2 regions of the Paraburkholderia caffeinilytica genome follow, and region 2 is predicted to be linked to the other one. Evidence: predicted binding sites of a transcription regulator. Region 2 holds the regulator's gene; the other holds the start of a gene.

Region 1 (3,324 bases), on a different replicon from region 2:
GCCCAGAACGATGCGCAAGACAACCCGCAGCACGCCGCCAAACCCGACGCCGTGGCGATTCCCGTGCCGCCGGAAAGCGCTGCCGTGACGCAGCATTCGATCCGGCTCAACGGCCGCAAGATCGACTACACGGCGACCGCGGGCAACCTGCTGCTGCGTGACAGAACCGGCCAGGCGAATGCGAGCGTCTTCTATGTCGCCTACACGGTCGCCACCAAAGCGCCGTCGACGCGCCCCGTCACCTTCCTCTTCAACGGCGGACCGGGTTCGGGCAGCGTGTTCCTGATGATCGGCTCCTTCGGACCGAAACGGGTACGCACGGCGAGTCCCGCGATTACACCGCCCGCACCGTATGCGCTGGACGACAACCCCGACAGTCTGCTCGACACCACCGATCTGGTCTTTATCGATGCCGTCGGCGCGGGCCTGTCGAGGGTCGTCGGACACGGCACGGGGAAGGACTTCTGGGGTGTCGATAAAGACCTCGACGCGTTCTCGCAATTCATCGACCGCTATCTGACGATCAACCAGCGCTGGAATTCGCCGAAGTACCTGCTCGGCGAATCGTACGGCACCGCGCGTGCCGCGATGCTCGCGTATCAGCTTGGGCAAAACAATATCGCGCTGAATGGCGTGATCCTGATGTCGTCCGTACTCGATTCATCCGCGTTCTCACCCGGCTTCGATTTCAAGAGCGAAAGCTACTTGCCGAGCTTCGCGGCCATCGCGTGGTACCACGACAAGATCGTGCCGAAACCGGCCAGCCTGCCGGCCTTTCTCGACGAGGCCCGCGCGTTCGCACGCGGGCCTTATGCGCAGGCACTCGCGCAAGGCGACGCGTTGCCCGACGCTGAGCGCGACGAGATCGCCGCACGTGTCGCGCAGTTCACCGGACTCGACGTCGACTACGTGAAGCGAAGCCGCCTGCGTCTCTATCCATCGCGCTTTCGCGATCAATTGCTGCGCGATCAGTCACGCAGCATCGGCCGTTTCGATGCACGCTTCAAAGGACTCGAGTACGACGGCGTGTCCGAGCGTCCCGATTACGACGCCTCGGTGAGCAGCGTGGCGAGCGCTTTCGACGCGGCGCTTCACCAGCATCTTGGGGAAGACCTGCACTTCACGCCCGCTGACCGCTATCGCGTCTTCAACGACGACGCGTTGACGCAGTGGGACTGGAAACACCGTGCGTGGTGGGGAGAACACTTGTCCGTGCCGTATGCGGCGGGCGATCTCGCCGAAGCGATGCGGCAGAATCCGCACCTGCGCGTGCTGTCGCTGAACGGCTATTTCGACCTTGCCACGCCGTTCTATGCGACCGAGTACGCGCTCGCGCATCTGGGCATCGATGCGCCGCTGCGCGCCAACGTGCACATCGCCTATTACCCGACCGGCCACATGATCTATCTCGACGATGCCGCGTTGCATGCGCTCAAGCGCGACCTGGCGAGCTTCTATGCGGCGGGCGCGAGTAGGTAGTCGGCGCGCTGGGGTGCGGCGTGCGGCATCTGGTGGTGTGGGTGGCCGCCTAAGAAATCGGGGCAACCACCCCGTCAACCGTGACTTTGCCTCCGGATCGGCCGTCCCCTCCACCGGTTTTGATATCATGACTGTATAAACATACAGGTTTCGTGAAAACCCCCGTGGCGACAGATGCTCCGTCAGACATCCGCTCTGATGCCCTTTATTACCTGCTGAATTTCGAGCGTGCGTTGGCGTGGCTCGCCGAGCGTTACGCCGACTTGCTGGACGCGCACGAACACGGCTTCCTGCGTGATTTTTCCGCTTTGCCGCAGCCGTCGCGCACCTTGCTGGTTCGCATGCTGATGCGCAAGGGCGCGCTGTTCCGCGCCAGCCGTCTTTCTTACGGCGAGATCGGCTGCCCCGTCCAGGCAGTGGCGCCGCTGGCCGCGCTCGGCTGGGTCGATACCGAACCGGACCTGTCGCTCGACGAGCTGTTCGCGCTCACCACGCGTCCCGAGTTGCTGCAGATCTTTGCGGACGCCATCGCGTCGATCCCCGGCGCGAAGGGTTTGCGCAAACCTGAGCTGCTGGAAACGTTGAGGCCGTTTTACGAAGGCAACAGCGAAGGCGAGGAACAAGGCGCCACTGCGCGTCCATTGTCCGCATGGCACACGCAAACGGCCGACCGTGTCTTCCACGTCGCCATCGCGCCTCTTTGCGAACGTCTGCGCCTGATGTTCTTCGGCAATCTGCAACAGGACTGGTCGGAGTTCGTGCTTGCCGACCTCGGCGTGTTCCAGTACGAGAAGGTTGCGTTCGCGCCGTCGTCGCGTGCATTCCAGCAACGCGCGGACGTCGACGTCTATCTTGCGTTGCATGCGTGCCGCGAAGCGCTCGAATGGCTGCCCACGGATGACGCGGAGTCCGGGGCGATCGAGGCACTCGTTGCCGCGATCGGCGCGATCGAAACCTCGAACCCCTGGCTCGAAACGCGTCGCGCGAAACTGCTGTTTCGTCTCGGCCAGCATTGCGAGCGTCGGCAGAACTGGCCCGCTGCGCTCGCTGTCTATGCGCGCTGCGCGTGGCCCGGCGCGCGTCATCGGCGCCTGCGTGTGCTTGAGCGCAGCGAACGATTCGACGAAGCCTTCACCCTCGCTTCACAAGCCGCTGCCGGACCTGAAAGCGAAGAGGAAGCGCAGCGCGTCGCGCGCATGTTGCCGCGTTTGCAGCGCAAGCGTGGCGAGCCGGTGGCGCGTGTGTCTGCCGCACGGCCGGTCGAGCGCAGCACGCTGGTGCTGCCGAGGCCGCACGCGCCGCAACCGGTCGAATACGTCGCGCGCGATTATTTGACTTGCGAGTCGGCGCCGGTTCATTACGTCGAAAACGCGCTGATCAACTCGCTGTTCGGCTTGCTGTGCTGGGAGCCGGTGTTCGCGGCGCTGCCCGGCGCGTTTTTCCATCCGTTCCAGCGGGGGCCGGCTGATCTGCATGCGCCGGATTTTCACGCGCGCCGCGCCGGACAGTTTGCCGCGTGTCTCGCGCAACTCGAGAGCAGTGCCTATCGCGAGACGATTCAGCGGCATCTGCAAAGCAAGGCGGGTCTGCAATCGCCATTCGTATTCTGGGGCTTGCTGACGCCGGAACTGGTCGCGCTGGCGCTCGATTGCCTGCCTGCCGCGCATCTGAAACTATGGTTCGAGCGTCTGCTGCGCGACATCCGCGGCAACCGCTCCGGCCTGCCGGATCTGATTCGTTTCTGGCCAGCCGAGCGTCGCTATGAACTGATCGAAGTGAAAGGCCCCGGCGATCGTCTGCAGGACAACCAGATCCGCTGGCTCGCGTACTGCGCGCAGCACGGCA
Region 2 (3,324 bases):
TTTGCGTTTGGCCATCCGATCGACGAGATCGCCAATCTCGCCAGCGAATTGCATGTCGACCTCGTGGTGGTCGGCCACCGTTGCCGCACCGGTCTGTCACGATGGTGGATGGGCGCGGGGAATACACAACTGCTCGACCGGGTCTCGTGCAGCATTCTGGTGGCGTGCTCCTCTGCGCAGGAGCAGCAAGCGGCGGCGGCTTGACGCACGGCGAGAGGAGGGCGCGGGCTGGGCTGAATAAGCCGAACTGAATCGGCTGAACTGAATCAGCTGAATGTGGCACGCGACCGAACGGTCGCGCGTTCACGGCGATCGTTCGGCCAAACTATGATTCGCACCTACGCCCCCGTCGATTGCGCCTGCCGGGCGATCACTTGTTCAAATCGACCGCGGCCAGTTTCCACGTGAACAAACCTTCGCGCCGCAAGATCGCCGAGTAGCGCGCGTCGCCAGCGCCATGCTGGTAGTTGACGACGAACTCGTTGAGGCCGCGGTAGCCCGCCGTGGTTTGCGGCGGCTGCGGTGGCGCGGCGCTGTTCCCCTTGTTAGCTGCGCCGTTGGCAGTATTGCCGGGAACAGGGGGTGTCGGTTCTTGTGCAGGCGCCGTTGTGGCCGGCGGATTGCCGGCGCCCGCTGGAACAGGTGGTCGTTCTCCCGGGTTGCCGCGCGGCGGCATGCCGTTCAGCAATGCCGCGACGCCGTCGGGTGTCGCATAAGCGTCGACCAGGGGGCCGATCAACGCCACACCGATCATCGCGCCAATCGCCGCGAACGGATTGCCGGTGCCCTGGGTGTCGAGCCGGCGTGTCAACAGGCCGGTGACCTGCTGCTTCAGGCTCTCGCGCAATGCGGGAAAGTCGACGTATTCATTGACGGTTTGCGCATCGCGCGCATCCGCCGCGCGTTTGAGGTTATTCAGCGCCATGTAAGGCGACGCGTAACCGAACCCCAACGCGACGATCACCGCAATCACAATCAAGGTGACGATCAGTGGCCGGGTGGCGTTGCGCCTCGTACGTGTTGAAACTGCCATCGAGTGGGGCTCTCCATCAGAGGGGATCTAACGTGGACCGCTGTCACGCGAAAACGATCCCACGCGATGCGATATTCGAGAAGGCGCGAGCGAGTGAAACACGACTGAAACACTTTACGCCCGGCGTCGCACAGCCGCACAGCCGCAGTGGAATGCCGCGCACGGGCGAGGACAGTTTATGACTCGAACACCGCGCCGTGCACGTTGGCTTCATCTGCGATGCAACGGTCGATCATGCGGCACACGGCGTCTACCGTGCCCACCATGATCAGCCGCGACGGACCGTGATATACGCGCACCGGCGCGCGACGCGCGGGTTCAGCCGTATTCAGCCCGGAATTCAACGATACGCGAGCAAAAGCCGGCAGCGAGGACGGCAGGCTCGATACGCCGGCGGGCGCGTCGAACAGTGACGGAGTAACGGCGGAGGACGCCTCGATCAGTGAGCAAGGCACCAGCTTGCGCAGATGACGCAGACGACCGAACTGGCGAAAAGGCAGCAGGCGGGCAAGGCGTTCCATGAGTCTCTCCAGGCGATTCAACGTTGGGGCAGCTTTGGGTTGGCTGGCGAGCCAGAAGCGAGCAGGGGTTAGAACTCGCCAGGGCGGATCAGCCCGACGGCGATACCCTCGAGCGCAAATTCCGCGCTGCCGGTTTCAACGAAGATGTTCTCGTAATCGGGGTTCTCGGCGATCAGCTCGATACCGTTCGGCCGCCGCTTCAAGCGCTTGACCGTCACGTCGTCGCCGAGGCGCGCGATGATGATCTGGCCGTCTTTGGCCTCGCTTCTCTTCTGCACCGCGAGCAGGTCGCCGTCGAAGATGCCCGCGTCGCGCATGGACAGCCCGCGTACCTTCAGCAGGTAGTCCGGCTTGCTCGAGAACAGCGCCGGGTCGCACGCGTAGTGCTGCGAGATATGTTCCTGCGCGAGGATCGGGCTACCCGCGGCAACCCGGCCGATCAGCGGCAACGACAGTTGCATGATGCTGGCGTGCGGCAGCGTGAACTGGTACGGCGAATCTTCCGCCCCGCCCAGCAGGCGAATGCCGCGCGATGCGCCGGCCGCGAGTTCGATCACGCCCTTGCGAGCCAGCGCCCGCAAATGCTCTTCTGCCGAGTTGGCCGAGCTGAACCCCAGTTCGGCGGCGATCTCCGCGCGGGTAGGCGGAAAGCCGGTGCGTTCGATGGCCCGGCGGATCAGATCGAAAACCTGCTGCTGTCGTGCGGTGAGTTTGGTCATAGCGCCACTGTATGTATGAACAGGTGACTGTATTTTTATACAGTATTCCGCGCAATTCAAGCTTTACTTTAAGTTCGTGACTTTGGGTGGCGCTCCAGCGTCGTCCAAGGACGCCATAACACCCGTTTTCGTGCCGCAACGCCTTATCCGGCCGTCATTACCACTTTTGCGTATTAAAAAATGAAGAAACATTATTTTTAATGATGAAAGCTCTTCGATAGACTGCCCTTCGAGTTGGCGCTCATGTGCACGTGACCGCGACGCAAGACAACACCACACGCTGTTTCAGCGGACCACAACGCGGAGAAAGTTGGCATGAATCACCAAGGCACGGGGCTGGCTGGCAGGACCAGAAAACTTATCGCGGCGCTCGCATTCGGCGCAGCCGGCACGATCGCCGCGGTTGGCGTCACGGCGCAGGCACATGCAGCCGACGCCACGTTGCTGAACGTGTCGTACGACCCGACACGCGAGCTTTACCAGGACGTCAACCAGGCATTCGGCAAGGAATGGAAGGCGAAAACGGGCGAGACGATCACCTTCAAGCAGTCGCACGGCGGCTCGGGTGCGCAAGCACGCTCGGTGCTGGACGGTTTGCAGGCGGACGTGGTGACGCTGGCTCTTGCCTACGACATCGACGCGCTGGCTAACAAGGGTCTGCTCGACAAGGGCTGGCAAAAGCGTTTGCCGGACAACGCCTCGCCGTACACGTCGACGATCGTGTTTCTGGTGCGCAAGGGCAACCCGAAGCACATCAAGGATTGGGACGATCTGATCAAGCCGGGTGTGTCGATCGTCACGCCGAATCCGAAGACCTCGGGCGGCGCGCGCTGGAACTACCTGGCCGCTTGGGCCTATGCGGAACATCAGCCGGGCGGCAACGACCAGAAGGCCAAGGAATTTGTCGGCAAGCTTTATAAGAATGCCGGCGTGCTGGATTCGGGCGCACGTGGCGCGACCACCAGCTTCGTGCAACGCGGTATCGGCGATGTGCTGATTGCGTGGGAAAACGAAGCGTTCCTCTCGCTGAAGGAATTCGGACCGGAAAAAT

The links. Region 2 encodes LexA, which represses DNA repair genes until DNA is damaged. Its sites were predicted from a motif close to ACTGTATNNNNATACAGT; they were not measured.
Region 1: DSC91_RS05945 (VRR-NUC domain-containing protein) is a predicted target of LexA. The motif match lies at 1,610-1,627, and genes of this name have one in related genera.

What each region holds. Positions count from the first base shown of each region.
Region 1 covers NZ_CP031466.1:1,311,747-1,315,070, forward strand. The annotation lists gene DSC91_RS05940 (S10 family peptidase) at 1-1,479, shown strand, start outside; gene DSC91_RS05945 (VRR-NUC domain-containing protein) at 1,644-3,324, shown strand, end outside.
Region 2 covers NZ_CP031467.1:3,901,504-3,904,827, forward strand. The annotation lists gene DSC91_RS33705 (universal stress protein) at 1-204, shown strand, start outside; gene DSC91_RS33710 (DUF2939 domain-containing protein) at 371-1,033, opposite strand; gene DSC91_RS33715 (hypothetical protein) at 1,210-1,554, opposite strand; gene lexA (transcriptional repressor LexA) at 1,623-2,273, opposite strand; gene DSC91_RS33725 (sulfate ABC transporter substrate-binding protein) at 2,589-3,324, shown strand, end outside.